2 regions of the Glutamicibacter sp. NPDC090743 genome follow, and region 1 is predicted to be linked to the other one. Evidence: predicted binding sites of a transcription regulator. Region 1 holds the regulator's gene; the other holds the start of a gene.
What was found. Region 1 encodes Rex, which represses fermentation and respiration genes when NADH is low (regulators of the CRP and FNR family bind a similar motif). Its sites were predicted from a motif close to CTTGTGAANNNNTTCACAAG; they were not measured.

Region 1 (7,418 bases):
ACGAGGGCGGCATCGACCTGGATCTGCTGCGTCAGATCAAGGAAGTTGAGCGCGGCCGCATCTCCGAGTATGCCGAACGCCGTGGCACCAAGAAGGTGAAGTACGTTGCCGGTGGCAGCGTCTGGGACGTTGCAGGCACCGTGGCGCTGCCCTGCGCAACCCAGAACGAATTGGGCGCTGAGGCCGCAAAGAAGATGGTTGCTGCTGGCACCATCGCAGTGGCCGAAGGCGCCAACATGCCTACTACCGCTGAAGCGACCTCGATCTTCCAGGATGCAGGGGTGCTCTTCGGCCCGGGCAAGGCTGCCAACGCTGGTGGTGTTGCTACCTCGGCTCTGGAGATGCAGCAGAACGCCAGCCGCGATGCATGGAGCTTCGAGCACACCGAGCGTCGCCTGACTGAGATCATGGTCGGCATCCACACCAGCTGTGCTGCTACTGCAGACGAGTACGGCATGCCGGGGAACTACGTCGCCGGCGCCAACATCGCGGGCTTCGTGAAGGTCGCAGACGCAATGCTCGCACAGGGCGTCATCTAATAATCTGCAGCGCTGCAATCCGCGTGAATTCATTGGGGACCCGGTGAAATCACGCGGATTGTCTCGTTCAGGCATCAAAAAATGTGATTCAGATGGTCACGTGTGTGTTTCGTGATGCAAAAGTTACAAAAGTGCGATTAGACTAGTACAAAGCGAACGTGAACCTGAACCGCCGATGTTGATCCAAAGTCGTGTAAGTTCATCTTCGCAAAATTAACGCGACGAATAAGAGATCAGCGTCAGGAGAATATCCCGCATGACGGATAAACAGAATTTTGCCGGAGCCCGTTTCATGACTGTGGCCGAAGTGGCCGACATGATGCGCGTTTCCAAAATGACCGTTTATCGGCTGATCCACGCCGGTGATTTGCCTGCTGTTCAGTTCGGTCGCTCCTATCGCGTTCCGGAAAACGCCGTGGAATCATATCTGAATGCCGCGGCCATTGATCCGCAGCACGGTACCGGTTCTTACGGTCGATAGTCCGCGCGATGGTCAGAGCATGACCGAAAAGCGGGTAATCTGTTAAGGAACGTTTAACGTCCGGTCAACCTTGTCCTTGGGCTCGCGCGCAAGCAGGCATTTGGGGTTGACGCATTTATTTAGTTTGTGAGGAACCACTATGGGCTCTGTTATCAAGAAGCGCCGCAAGCGTATGTCGAAGAAGAAGCACCGCAAATTGCTTCGTAAGACCCGCCACCAGCGTCGTAATAAGAAGTAAATCTACTTCTGAGCATTTGCCGCTTGGCAATCATCGCCACCGCTTCACAGTGAAACTGTTGAACGGTGGCGATTGCTTTAGCCAAAGCCGCCCAGCGCCGGCCTAAGAGCCGGAACGGCGCAGAATGGACCGTCGCGCCGCCCAGAGCGCACCAAGCACTCCAGCGGCCTTCAGGCCTAGTTTGGCGGCTCGCTGGCCGGTGCGGAAATCGTAGACCTGCCAGCCGCGGCGCTTGGCGTAGGCGCGAAGCCGCGCATCGGGATTGATGCATACGGGGTGTCCCACAGCTTCAAGCAAGGGAACATCATTGTAGGAATCCGAGTATGCCCATGATTTCGACAGCGAGATGCCGCGAGCCTTCGCCAGGGTGCGCACCGCTTGCGCTTTTTCCGCAGCGTGCAGGATCGGGCTGGCCAGCGCTCCGGTGTAGAAACCGTCTTCGCTGGCCACTACAGTGCCCAATGCACCGGTAAGTTCGAGACGTTGCGAGATGACATTCGCCACTTCCAGGGGAGTGGCAGTGACTAGCCAGACTTCACGGCCCACCGTCCGATGCTGGCGAGCAATGGCTACCGTACCGGTCCATAGCTTGGGTTCGATGTATTCGTCATAGATCTCGTTGCCGATCTTCTCGATCTCGGACACCGGGATCCCTCGGACCATCATCAACGCACGGTCGCGAATCTGGTGAATGTCCCCTAGGTGCTCACCGCGCGCGGCGAAGCGCAACTGCTTGAGCGCGAACCAGAGGATTTCGCGGAATTGGAAGAAGCGGCGCTCATGCAGTTTCCGGGCCAGCAGATACAGCGATGCACCGCGCACAAGGGTGTTATCTACATCGAAGAAAGCGGCGACCGTGTCCGGAGCCAGGGCGGAATTCGGGCTGGGGTGATGATCGATGGAAGACATTTGATCCAGTTTATTTCATTGCCAAGTTTAAGGGCGGTTACGGCTCGTGAGATTATAGGCAGGTGAGTACTTTGAATCAGATCCAGCTGTTGGTTCGAGAAGGCTGCCACCTGTGCCAGGCCGCACGCGCAACCGTGGCCGAGGTGACTGGCCGGTTGAATATGGAGTTTTCCGAACTGGATATTGACCAGCACCCTGAATTGCTGGCCAAGCACCACGAGGAAGTGCCGGTTCTGCTGATCAACGGAGAAGTCCGCGACTTCTGGCACATCGACGCACAGCGTCTGGAACGACTACTGAGCAGCTAGCCGCTGCCGAATAAATGAAAATGCGTTGTGCTCTTCAAGAGCACCGAAAAGTGCGGGAGAACGAAGATGTCAGAGCTTGAAGCCCGGGTCCTGCCTGAGGCCACGCTGGCTCGACTGACCCAGTACTTGCGCGCGCTGAACGCCTTGGAAGCCCAGGGCCTGGAACGCACCAGTTCCGGGGTGCTGGCCAAGGAAGCTGGAGTGAACCCCTCCATCCTGCGCAAAGACCTTTCCTGGTTGGGTTCTTACGGAACCCGCGGGGTGGGCTACGTGGTCCGCGAACTGGCAGAACATATCAGCCGCACCCTCGGCCTGAACCAGGACTGGCGTGTGGCCATCCTCGGCGCCGGTAACCTGGGGCGCGCGCTCAGCGGATATGCAGGCTTCAGGACTCGTGGCTTCAACGTCAAGGCGATCCTGGATATCGACCCCGCACTGGTCGGCAGGCCGGTCGGCGAGCTGCACGTGGAAGCGATCGCGGACTTGGCCGCAGTGGTTGAACGCGAAGAAATCAACATCGCTGTTCTGGCAATTCCGGGCGATGCTGCGCAGGACCTGGTCTACGAACTGGCCGCGCTTTCGGTCCGCTCGGTGCTCTCGTTCGCACCGATGCCGCTTCGCGTACCCGCGGGCATGAACCTGCGGCGCGTTGATCTTTCCACTGAATTGCAGATCCTGGCATACCTCGCCGTTCAAGGCTGAAGCCGCGCAGACGAGAAAAGGCGTAGCCGCGTTATCCTTTGGGTGGATGGAGCGGCTACGCCTTTATTGTCCCTGCAGGGCCTCGCGAAGAGGCTCGGCCATGCGTTTAGCGGAAGCCGGCCAGGCGAGCCTGGCGGCGCTGCGCAATGTATTGCGAAGAAGGGCGCAACCAGGCGAAGACCACGCCTGCAATGCCCAACAAGATGCCCACAACGTAGACAGCGTTGATAATTCCGGCTTGAGTGTCAGCGAACATGCTGATCATTGGAACGATAGTCACCAGATTCAGCAGTGAAAGCGCACCGAGGATCGTGGCGATAATTCGCATGGCGCCCACGCCGCGGCCAACGAAGAAGCCCACCAGGAAATACAGGGCCAAGGTGATGATCATGGAGATAATCACGAAGGTCGACATCATGGAATTGACCTGGGCCATGAAGGCCTCAGGGCTTGCCATCATCTGTTCAACCAGTGGATCCTGCTCCATGCCCGGGGTGCTCTGCATCTGGTTCTGGAACTCTTCTTGCACCAGCGACCACTGCTGGCCAATCATGTTGGCCATCATGTTGGAGTTGGTCATCAGCCAGCTGGCGAGGGCACTGAAGATGCCCGCGAGCATGATCAAGCCAAAGGCGATAGCCAAGGTCCGTGGCCGCTCGGTCGGCGGCTGCACGCCGGCGTAACCTCCCTGCTGGGCATAATGGTCGTAGCCCGGTGCCTGCGGTTGCCCGTAAGGATTCGGATTCTGGCCGTACGGGTTCTGGCCGTACGGCGAGGGCTGCTGGCCGTAGGGGTTTTCGCCGTACGGGTTCTGCGATGAACCCTGGCCGGAAGGGCCCGGGTTGTAGGGCTGGCCCGGCTGGTTAGGATCGTTGTCGCTCATGATGCGTCCTTCTGGGTCGAACAGTCTTATTAACTAAGCGTAGTGGCAGTCGGTTGTGAGCAACCCCTCCGAAAGGATGGTTTTTCCATATGGGATTCCAATGCGTGTCCTGTGAATAGTTGACGGTGGCCACAATATGGCTAATTTGCACCGAATATTTGAGACACTGGAGGCATGCCTTTATCGACCGTCCATTTGTTGCGCCACGGGGAAGTTTTCAACCCTGACCGTATGCTCTACGGCAGGATCCCCGGCTTCGGGCTCTCGGAACTCGGATTCCAGATGGCCGATGGGGCAGGAGAATATTTTGCCAAGCGCCAAGCAGAAGGCGGCAACGTAGTGCGCCTGGTGGCCTCACCGCTCCTGCGAGCCCAGCAGACAGCCGCGCCGACCTCCAGCGCTCTGGATCTGCAGGTCCACACCGACGAGCGGGTTATCGAAGCCGGCAACAAGCTGGAAGGGCTGTCCAAGGTTGCGGAGCACCTGCGTCAGCCGAAGTACTGGCCGCTGCTGGTCAACCCGCTGAAGCCTTCATGGGGCGAACCATATGCCCAGCAGGTTGCTCGCATGCGCCTGGCCATGGATGAGCACCGCAAGGCCGCCCTCGCCGAGCACGGCGAAGGAGCGGAAGTCATTATCGTCAGCCACCAGCTGCCGATCTGGGTTACGCGCCGCGCCGCCGAGAAGAAGCCGCTGTGGCACGATCCGCGCCAGCGCGAGTGCACTCTGGCTTCCATCACCAGCTTTGATTTTGAGGGAGACGAATTGGTCTCCGTGCGTTACACCGAGCCGTGCCCCGAGCTGCTTGCCGGCGCGGCGAATATCCCTGGAGCCTAAAGCAAAATGACAGATCCTGTGCCTAATCCTCGCCACTTGAGCCGCCGCACCATGTTGCGTTCGCTCATGGTTGCCGCCGCCGTGGTGCCCTTGGCTGCCTGCAGCGGCAAGGAAGATGCGCTGACCGCGCAAGCAAACAGCGGCGACGGCAAGAACTACATCGCTGGCGACGGCGCCGTGGAAGAGTACGAAGTTTCCAAGCGCAGCGAACCGGTTGCCCTCAAGGCCACCACCTACCATGGCACCGATATCGACTTCACGCAGTGGCAGGGCAAGCCCGTAGTCATGAACTTCTGGTATGCCGCCTGCGCTCCGTGCCGCATCGAGGCACCGGATCTGAAGGAAATCGCTGAAGGCTTCGGCGAGAAAGTCGAATTCATTGGCGTCAACGTACGCGATGAAGCCGAAGCGGCGAAGGCCTTCGAGCGCACTTTCGAGATCCCCTATGAGTCGGTACAGGATACCTCCGGGGACATCCAGCTGGCGATGACCAAGTACGTCCCGTTGCAAGCGGTTCCATCCACCTTGGTGCTGGACCGCCAGGGCCGTGTCCGTGCCCGCGTGATCGGTGCCGTAGAGCCTGGCACCCTGAAGTCATTGATCGACTCCGCTCTGACCGAAGAGTTGTGAGCTGATCAGTGACCACTAATCCCTTTGCCGACATCGTCCTGGACGGGTCGTTGCTGCTGGCTGCCCCAGTAGCACTGCTGGCCGGGCTGGTCTCCTTCCTTTCGCCTTGCGTCCTGCCGCTGGTGCCGGGCTACCTCGGTTACGTCACCGGGTTGACTGGTGCGGATCTGAAGGAGCACCGGCGCGGGCGCGTGGTCTCCGGCGTACTGCTCTTTGTCCTGGGATTCTCCGTGGTCTTCATCGCAGCGGGCGTGCTTTTCAGCCAGGCCTCCGCGTGGCTCAGGTTCAACGGCTCCTGGGTCACCCAGGCGTTGGGCCTGGTCGTGGTCTTCATGGGCATCGTGTTCATGGGCGGCTTCTCCTGGATGCAGCGTGACCGCAAGATCCACAGGAAACCGCCTGCAGGCCTGTGGGGTGCCCCGGTTCTGGGGCTGACCTTCGGCCTGGGGTGGGCACCGTGCATCGGCCCCACCTTGAGTGCGGTACTGATCATGTCCACCGGTGTGGACGCGAACGTAGGGCGTGGAACGCTGCTGACTGTGTTCTATTGCCTCGGATTGGGTTTGCCCTTCATCCTGATTGCGATGGGGTTGCAGCGCGGCATGCAGGCGCTGGCGTTCTTCCGCAAGCACCAGGTTTTCATCATGCGTTTGGGCGGGGGACTACTCATTGCCTTGGGACTGGTCATGGTGACCGGTCTGTGGGGAACATGGGTAGCAGAACTGCAAAACTGGTTTGCCAATGAAGTGAGGTTGCCAATTTAATGGCGAAACAACAACGGAATTCCAAGGGAACTGGCGACGCGCCTGCCCTGGGATTCATGGGTTCCATGCGTTGGATCTGGACCCAGCTGACATCGATGCCGACAGCTTTGTTCTTGCTGTTGCTGCTCGCCGTTGCTGCGGTACCGGGATCGATCTTCCCGCAGCGCGACGCCAACCCCGAATCTGTAGCCCAGTACCTGGAACAGCACACCACCGCTGGTCCATGGCTGGATCGCTTCCAGATGTTCGAAGTGTATTCATCGGTGTGGTTCTCCGCGATCTACATCTTGCTGTTCGTCTCGCTGATTGGCTGCATCATCCCGCGTGTGAAGAAGCACGCCAAAGCCTTGCGCACCCCGCCGCCGAGGACCCCGGTGCGCCTGGAACGACTTCCCCAGTACAGCTCGCATGAAATTCTGGAAGGCGAGACGGATACGCCCGATGACCAGCAGGTCATCGAGGATTCGTTCAGGATCCTGAAGAAGCGCGGCTACCGTGTCGAACGCCGCGAGGATGCCACCGGGGCCTCGGTTGCCGCAGAGCGCGGGTATACCCGCGAAATCGGCAACCTGCTCTTCCACATCTCGCTGATGGGCGTACTGGCTTCGGCCGCGATCGGCGGGGCCCTGGGCTACACCGGGCAGCGCGTGGTTGTCGAGGGGGAGACCTTCGTGAATTCGCTGGTGGCCTACGACTCCTTCACCCCGGGCACCGGCTTCAATGCCGATAATTTGCCGCCCTTTGCTGTGACTCTGGACAAATTCGACATCATCTTCGACCGCGAATCCGAATCGCATTTCGGACAGCCGCTGGACTTCACCGCCCACGTCAAGGTGCGCGAATCGGCAGATGCCGAGCCAGTGAAGCAGGAACTGAAGGTCAACCATCCGCTGCGGATCAGCGGCGGTGACGTGTACCTGGTCGGCAATGGCTACGCCCCGGTGATCACCGTCAAGGATGGCAACGGCAACGTCTCCTATTCCGGCCCGGCGGTTTCCATTCCGCAGGATTCGGTCTACACCTCGATGTTCGTGCTGAAGGTTCCGGACGCCGAGCCATCGCAGCTGGGCTTCCAGGGCTTCTTGCTGCCAACCGCACTAGTGGATGAGAACGGCTTCGGCATCTCG
Region 2 (7,418 bases), on a different contig from region 1:
GGACACCACGCCGTTGCAGGTCCACCGCGATGAGCACGGGATAGCCGGCCTCCAGCTGCCCGGAGGATCCCTCGTGGAAGCCGAGGAAGTGCTGGTCTCCACCGGGCGGCGGCCGGAGATCGGGAACCTGGGACTCGAAGCTCTCGGGGTGGACCCGTCCCGGCGGCTGCAGGTCGATGACACGATGCTCGTGGCGGGCACCGACTGGCTCTACGCCGTAGGAGATGCCAGCGGGCGCAGCCCGCTGACCCACCAGGGCAAGTACCAGGCCCGGGCCGCGGGCGAGGCCATTGCCGCGAGGATCAATGGAACCGGGGTTCTCGATGCGCCCTGGGGCAGGCATGCGGCCACGGCGGACCACCATGCGGTGCCGCGCGTGGTCTTCAGCGATCCGCAGATCGCCGCGGTCGGACCCACCGAACGCCAGGCCCTCGACGCCGGCCTGCAGATTTCGGTTATCGAGCACGATCTGGGTGCGGTGGCCGGGGCGAGCCTGCACGCCGACGGGTATTCAGGGCGGGCCAAGCTGGTGATAGACCAGGCGCGTTCGGTGATCGTCGGCGCCACTTTCGCTGGCCAGGATGCCGCGGAACTGCTGCATGCGGCCACCATTGCGATCGTCGGCGAGGTCAGCCTGGACCGGCTGTGGCATGCGGTCCCCGCCTATCCGACGATCAGCGAAATCTGGTTGCGGTTGCTTGAGGCGCAGCGGTTCGGGTGAAGCCGGCTGTGATCGAATCAGCGTTCGGAAGTGGTCTGCAGCCCACGCCCAACGCATTAGACTGGTAGTGAATGGGATGGCCAGACGGTCGCGTGGCAAGCAATTGCCCCGAGGAACGTCCGGGCTCCGCAGAACAGGGTGGTGGGTAACGCCCACTCGGGGTAACCCGCAGGCTAGTGCCACAGAAAATAGACCGCCAGGATTTCCTGGTAAGGGTGAAACGGTGGTGTAAGAGACCACCAGCACCCCAAGTGATTGGGGTGGCTAGGTAAACCCCACTCGGAGCAAGGTCAGACAGACTGCGTTATGAGGGCTGTTCGCCCCATGCAGTCGGGTGGACCGCTAGAGGCTGCCGGCAACGGCAGTCGTAGATAGATGACCGTCCCGCTTCGGCGCGACAAAACCCGGCGTATCGGCCATCCCATTCACACTCTTCCTTCCTGCGATTGCGCCGGCATCAGCCCTTAGTGCGCTGGTGAGATGATTCACAGTCCCCGATCCTCAGTTTTTCTGCGCACGGTCTAGAATGGATCATGTACTTACGAGGATGATCCTGTTACCTCGTGCCACCGCAAAAGCAATGGTGCTTCCCACGGTGCCAACCGACTTTATGGATCTGCGAGTCGGCTGAATTGGAAGGATTTTCTGTGACCCAGCAGTCTGTCGTTGCCCAGCAAGAATGGAGCGGGCGCGAAGAGCTCGCCGAGGCCATGATCCCACTGATCGGACGTCTGTACCGCAAGAACAATGTGGTGACCTCCGTCTACGGCCGCAAGCTGATCAACCAGTCCGCCATCGACATCATCAAGGCCCACCGAGTAGTGCGCCGCATCGATGGCGAAGAGCTCGACCTGAACGACACCAAGGCCATCCTGGATGCCATCGAGGCCCTGAACGTCGGTTCGGTAGCAATTGACCTCGGCCGCGTGAACAAGAAGTTCAAGGAATCCGGTTCCGCTGATCTGAACGCCTTCCTGGCCGATGAATTGGGCGAGAAGGTTGGCCAGGCCGGCGCAACCGACGCTGAACCCCAGGACGTTGTCCTCTACGGCTTCGGCCGCATCGGACGCCTGCTGGCCCGCATCCTGATCGAGCGTGGCGGCTACGGCCTGCGCCTGCGCGCCATCGTGGTCCGCAAGGGCTCGGATGACGACATCGTCAAGCGCGCTTCGCTGCTGCGCCGCGACTCGGTGCACGGCCGCTTCGAAGGCTCGATCACGGTCGACGAGGAAAACAGCACGATCCTCGCCAACGGCACCCTGATCAAGGTCATCTACTCGAATGATCCGACCACCGTCGACTACACCGAGCACGGCATCGACAACGCCATCGTGGTGGATAACACCGGCCGCTGGCGCGATGAGGCAGGACTGTCCCAGCACTTGGCTGCCAAGGGCGTTTCCCGCGTTCTGCTGACCGCACCGGGCAAGGGCGATCTGAAGAACATCGTCCACGGCATCAACGATTCGTGGATCACCGCAGAAGACAAGATCGTTACCGCTGCATCGTGCACCACCAACGCCATCACCCCAGTGCTCAAGGCCCTGAACGACAAGTTCGGTGTTACCCACGGGCACGTCGAGACCGTTCACTCGTTCACCAACGACCAGAACCTGATCGACAACTTCCACAAGGGCGAGCGCCGCGGCCGTTCGGCAGCGCTGAACATGGTGATCACCGAAACCGGTGCCGCCAAGGCAGTGGCCAAGGCCCTGCCGGAGTTCGAAGGCAAGCTGACCGGCAACGCCATCCGCGTACCGACCCCGGATGTCTCCATGGCGATCTTGAACCTGAACCTGGAGAACGGGACCACCAAGGAAGAGCTCAACGCCTACCTGCGTGAAACCTCGCTGACCTCCAGCTTGCACAAGCAGATCGACTACATTGATTCGCCTGAGGTTGTCTCCACCGACTTCGTCGGCTCGCGCCGCGCCGGCATCGTTGACGGCCTGGCCACTATCGTGTCCGGCAAGAACGCTGTCGTCTACGTTTGGTACGACAACGAGTTCGGCTACTCCTGCCAAGTTGTTCGCGTCATCGAATCGATGGCCGGCACCCACCCGGCTGCAGTGCCTGCAGTGAAGGCTGAAGCCGTCACCGCCTAGGACCCCGCTGCTTGCAGCTGAAGGGACCATCCCAACGCATTGCGCGCTGGGATGGTCCCTTCGGCTATTCCATCCGGGCGGCACGACGCCCTCCAAAAGGGCCTCCCGGGTCCAGCGCACCAACGAGAACCAGCACCTGGCCAGCACCTCTCCAGCAAAGTCCAGGCAGGTCTCGACCTTTGCGCGCATCCGGGCTTGGAGGTCCGTTTCCACCTGCGCCGCCCCTGCGTCAACGGCGACTGCAGGTGCGCCGCTTCGCGGGCACCTCTGGACCCCCGCACTGCTAGGCTTTAGGCCATCAAGCATTGGATCGAGGTTGGTTAATAGACAGTACCCGGACGCTGGCGGCGCGCATGGCGAGCCAGCTGCTACTGGAGCCGGCAGAATCCGTACTGCAGGCCGCAGAACACATGCTCGCGTTCCAAGTCCCAGGACTTCGCTGCAGGACGCTACGCGCTGGCTCAGCGCTCCGCAGCGCAAGAATCCCGCCAGCAAGTCGATGCGCTCTTCAGCGAAGGACGGCTCATGCGGTCATGGACCATGCGGGGCACGCTGCATATCTGCTTGGCCGAAGATGCGCGCTGGATGACTCGCGCAACACGTGAACGCACCTTGCGCTCCTCGGCCACAAGGATGCGGGGACTGCAGATCGGCACCCAGGACATTGACCAGGCAGCTGGCATCATCAGCGCGCATCTGCAGGAGCACGGGCAAGCCAGCCGCTCCGCGCTCTTCAAGGCACTGAACCAGAATGGAGTGGAGACGGGCCAGCAGCGAAGACTGGTTATCCTGCAGGTCCTCGTCCTGGACGGGTTGATCTGCCAGGGGCCCATTCCACAAGACGCGAAACTCATCGCGCAGGACTTCGTGCTCGTGGATGAATGGATTGCAAGTCACCGGGAACCAGAAGATCCGTTGGCGCAACTCTTGCGCCGGTACCTGCACTCGCATGGGCCAGCTACCCTTCGCGACGCAGCCTGGTACACGGGACAGACGCTGACCACCATGAGAGCCGCCGCAGAAGCACTCGGCGGCTTGCTGGCGGACGCAGGCAACGATGAGCGCGGAGAGGGCTACTGGGTCATCGCCGGCAGCCGCGCCCACCGGGAGCTTGAAGCGATGGAGCCCGCCGGGCTGCCACTGCGCCTGCTTGGTCCCTTTGACGAGTACTACCTGGGCTACGCGAATCGCACGCTGGTAGCCGACGAGCAGATGGCTGCGCAGATCCTGCCCGGCAAGAACGGCATGTTCCTGCCCTTCTGGCTAGAACAAGGCAGGGGTTCGAAGGTCTGGAACGCAGAAACAGCGCCCACCGGCAAAATCGGTGCGGCGCTGCATCAGCGGTATCTGGACTTCAAGACTGCCCGGTAGGCGGCGGGAAGCCTAGTGGCCGAATGGATCCTCATCGGTACCCGGCAACCAGGTATTGCCAGGCACGCCCCAACCCAGAGCCTTCTTGGCCTTCTTCCACTTCTTCTCCCAGCGTGGCTGCAACTTGTCCACGTAGAGGTAGCCATCAAGGTGGTCGTACTCGTGCTGCATGATGCGCGCGAACCAGCCGTGCGCTTCGAAAGAGATCGGATTGCCGAACTCGTCGAAACCCTCCACCTTCGCATAGTCAGCACGCTGCAGAGGGTAGTTCAACCCGGGCACGGACAAGCAGCCCTCGGAGTCGTCATCAGCATCCGCAGGAGCCTGCGACACCTTTGAAAGGGTCAGCTTGGGGTTGATCACTACGCCCCGCTCGGGAGCATCGTCCTGGTCAGCGAAGACGTAGGTGAACATGCGCAGGCCCAAACCGATCTGCGGAGCCGCCAGGCCCACGCCATGCGCTTCATCCATGGTGAGGTGCATATCGGCAACGAGCTCGCGCAAGGCGCCATCAAACTCGGTGACCTCCACCGCACGCTTGTGAAGTACAGGTTCTCCGTAAACAGTGATCTGCCGAATAGGCACGTGATCGGTTCCTTTCAAAAGTGCTTAGAGTGCTCGTCCAATAGTTTCACGCATGATCTCGCTTGTGCCACCGAAGATGGTCAGCAAGCGGGAGGCAGTGAAGGACTGGGCAATCGGGTACTCCATGATGTAGCCATAGCCGCCATGCAGCTGCAATGCCTGATCGGAAAGCTTTTTAGCGCTCTCACTAGCCCAAAGCTTGACCTCGGCAGCCTCGGAAGGATCCAGCTCGCCGTCGTTGAATGCCAGGACGGCCCGGTCCACGAAGCTTTGGGTGACATGCGCCTCAGTCTTCAGGTTAGCCAGCTCGAAACGGGTGTTCTGGTACTCGGTCAGCGCCTGGCCAAAGGTAGAGCGGTTCTTCGCATGCTCCAGCGCCTGCTCGAAAGACGCGGTGCAGATCGCCGAGGCAGCCACGGCAATAGCCAGACGGGCCTGGGGAAGCTGCGCCTTGACATAGGCCAGGCCCTGTCCAGCCTCGCCAACAAGATCCGCAGACGAGACGCGGACATCGTCGAAGAACAGCTCAGCGGTATCAGAAGCCCGCAGCCCAATCTTGTCGAAGGGGCTGCCGTTGGTGTACCCCTCGGAACGCTCGACCATGAACAGCGAGAATGACTGCTCGCCCGCACGTCCGCTCTCGCCATCGGTGCGCGCAAGCACCAGAGCGGCATCGCCAAACGCAGCATTGCCGATGAAAGTCTTCTGGCCGCTAATCAGCCAGTCATCCCCATCGCGGACCGCCTTGGTGCGCACCGCACGCAGGTCGGACCCCGCTCCAGGCTCGGTAAACGCGCAGGAGGTAATGGTGGAGCCATCGACCATGCGTGGAAGCCACTTGGCCTTGAGCTCGGCAGAGCCGTAGGAGAGCAGGTACGGCAGCACCAGGTCGTCGTGCAGGTGGAAGGCCAAGGCTACGGACAGATGCCCCGAACGCACGAGCTGCTCATCAAGCACTACACGGAAGCGGTAATCATCGATGCCCATGCCACCGAACTGCTCAGGCACTGCAAGACCCAGCAGGCCGTTTTCACCGGCAGACTGCCACACCTCGCGGGGGATCTGATGATCCTTTTCCCACTGAGCGTATTTACCGGAAATCTCCCGGGCGTTGAATTCCGTAGCCAGTTCACGGAACTGCTCGTGGTCCTCTTCAAAGAGCGCGCGTTTCACAGGGGGAGTACCTTTCGGTGGATGGAACGAAGGCATAAAGCTCACTGGCTTGCCGAAGTACATCATCCATTATGGTTGCTCAAGCCAATTCGTGCCTACTCGCCAGGGCAAACAACGATTCAAGTCACTAGATAACGCAAAAAGTCTCGAAAAACACGGGGATAGACCCCAAAACACAACCCATTCGAACATAGTTTCGAATCCGTGTTCCTAGCCACCGAAATATGACTTAACACCGCATCAGGGCAGCACTGCGCTCGCCGGTAGGTTCGAACCGCATGTTCAACCGGTCCTGTCGGCGACGAATCCGCAGCTCGAATCCGCGCGTAATGGCGTTGGCTTCACCGGAACCAACGATAATTCGGACCGGGGCCTAGTGGAGGCAAACGGCCCGTTGTGCAGGGGCGCGCAGTGCCAATGATGCAACCCTGGAGCCGTCCCGCGGGTTGCGGATCGCTCCACGCGAAATCGACCCGGTTGTCGCATGATGGAATCCGCTTGTTTCGGCGTCGGCAGGGTGCCTGGGCATCTGGTGGTTCCATGCGGTGGCCATTGCCGGCGGTGAAGGCGGGTTGGCGGCTAGCGGCGCGATGCTGAACGCCGAGGAGGATTCGCTGGCGTGGACTGGCGGTGTGTGCCTCTGGATTCCGGGTGTTCGGTCTGGAGTCAACGAGGCCCGGTGCCTTGCCGATTGCGCTTCAAGGCGTCGAAAACGAGAAAAGACCTGGTTCGGAATTTTCATTCCGAACCAGGTCTTTCGATCTGGGGTGAGTAACGGGGTTTGAACCCGCGACCTTCTGGACCACAACCAGACGCTCTACCGACTGAGCTATACCCACCATGTCTACTTCGTTACTAGTCAGAAGCTGTAGTGCTCATGATTTCGTACCGGGCAACGAGAAATACTATACACGTATCCAGGCCGGAAATACCAATTCGCATGGCGCCATCTCCGGGATTGTGACGGGATGCTCATTATTCATGGCCGTGGGGCTGTTGCTCGCCGCTGAGCTGCCTCATGAGATGAATCCCTGTGCCGTGATCATCCCTTTGCTTGCAGTACCTGAGGGAAAGGCTTTGCCGCGGGTCCAGGGGCGATATGGTTCGAGCCACTGTGAAGAATGGATAATGAGTGAATTCTTGGATATTGGTGATCTTTGAGAAGCCTTGCACGCCGGCCAGGGAATTACCGCCGGTTCGCAGCTGCATGCGCTCATGCATCGCACTAGCCAGGGCGAGCTGCGCATTTGCGCGGAGCCGGCCAACGGCTACCGCAGCCCAGGGCAAGTACGGGATTTGCTGCGGCAGTTGACCGGCATGGACGTTGACGAGTCAGTGGTGCTATTCGAGCCGTTCAACCCGGAATTTGGACGCAATATCGAACTGGGGACGAGCGTCTTCATCAATGCTCGCCGCAAATTCCCTGACCAAGGCGGTACCCGTAGCGGGGATGAGTGCTTGAT

Region 2: the regulator Rex is predicted to act here: its motif matches at 1,194-1,213, upstream of ACIQTS_RS09610 (glyceraldehyde-3-phosphate dehydrogenase).

Annotation. Positions count from the first base shown of each region.
Region 1 is NZ_JBIVXE010000001.1:5,142-12,559, forward strand. It holds gene gdhA (NADP-specific glutamate dehydrogenase) at 1-539, shown strand, start outside; gene ACIQTS_RS00030 (helix-turn-helix domain-containing protein) at 796-1,020, shown strand; gene ACIQTS_RS00035 (30S ribosomal protein bS22) at 1,160-1,258, shown strand; gene ACIQTS_RS00040 (HAD family phosphatase) at 1,361-2,167, opposite strand; gene ACIQTS_RS00045 (glutaredoxin family protein) at 2,230-2,475, shown strand; gene ACIQTS_RS00050 (redox-sensing transcriptional repressor Rex) at 2,503-3,177, shown strand; gene ACIQTS_RS00055 (hypothetical protein) at 3,284-4,060, opposite strand; gene ACIQTS_RS00060 (histidine phosphatase family protein) at 4,235-4,897, shown strand; gene ACIQTS_RS00065 (TlpA disulfide reductase family protein) at 4,904-5,527, shown strand; gene ACIQTS_RS00070 (cytochrome c biogenesis CcdA family protein) at 5,536-6,291, shown strand; gene ACIQTS_RS00075 (cytochrome c biogenesis protein ResB) at 6,291-7,418, shown strand, end outside.
Region 2 is NZ_JBIVXE010000004.1:182,216-189,633, forward strand. It holds gene ACIQTS_RS09600 (dihydrolipoyl dehydrogenase family protein) at 1-721, shown strand, start outside; RNA gene rnpB (RNase P RNA component class A) at 794-1,149, shown strand; gene ACIQTS_RS09610 (glyceraldehyde-3-phosphate dehydrogenase) at 1,369-2,826, shown strand; partial or broken gene ACIQTS_RS09615 (winged helix DNA-binding domain-containing protein) at 3,265-4,197, shown strand; gene def (peptide deformylase) at 4,210-4,782, opposite strand; gene ACIQTS_RS09625 (acyl-CoA dehydrogenase family protein) at 4,807-5,955, opposite strand; tRNA gene ACIQTS_RS09630 (tRNA-His) at 6,719-6,794, opposite strand; gene ACIQTS_RS09635 (acyltransferase) at 7,171-7,418, shown strand, end outside.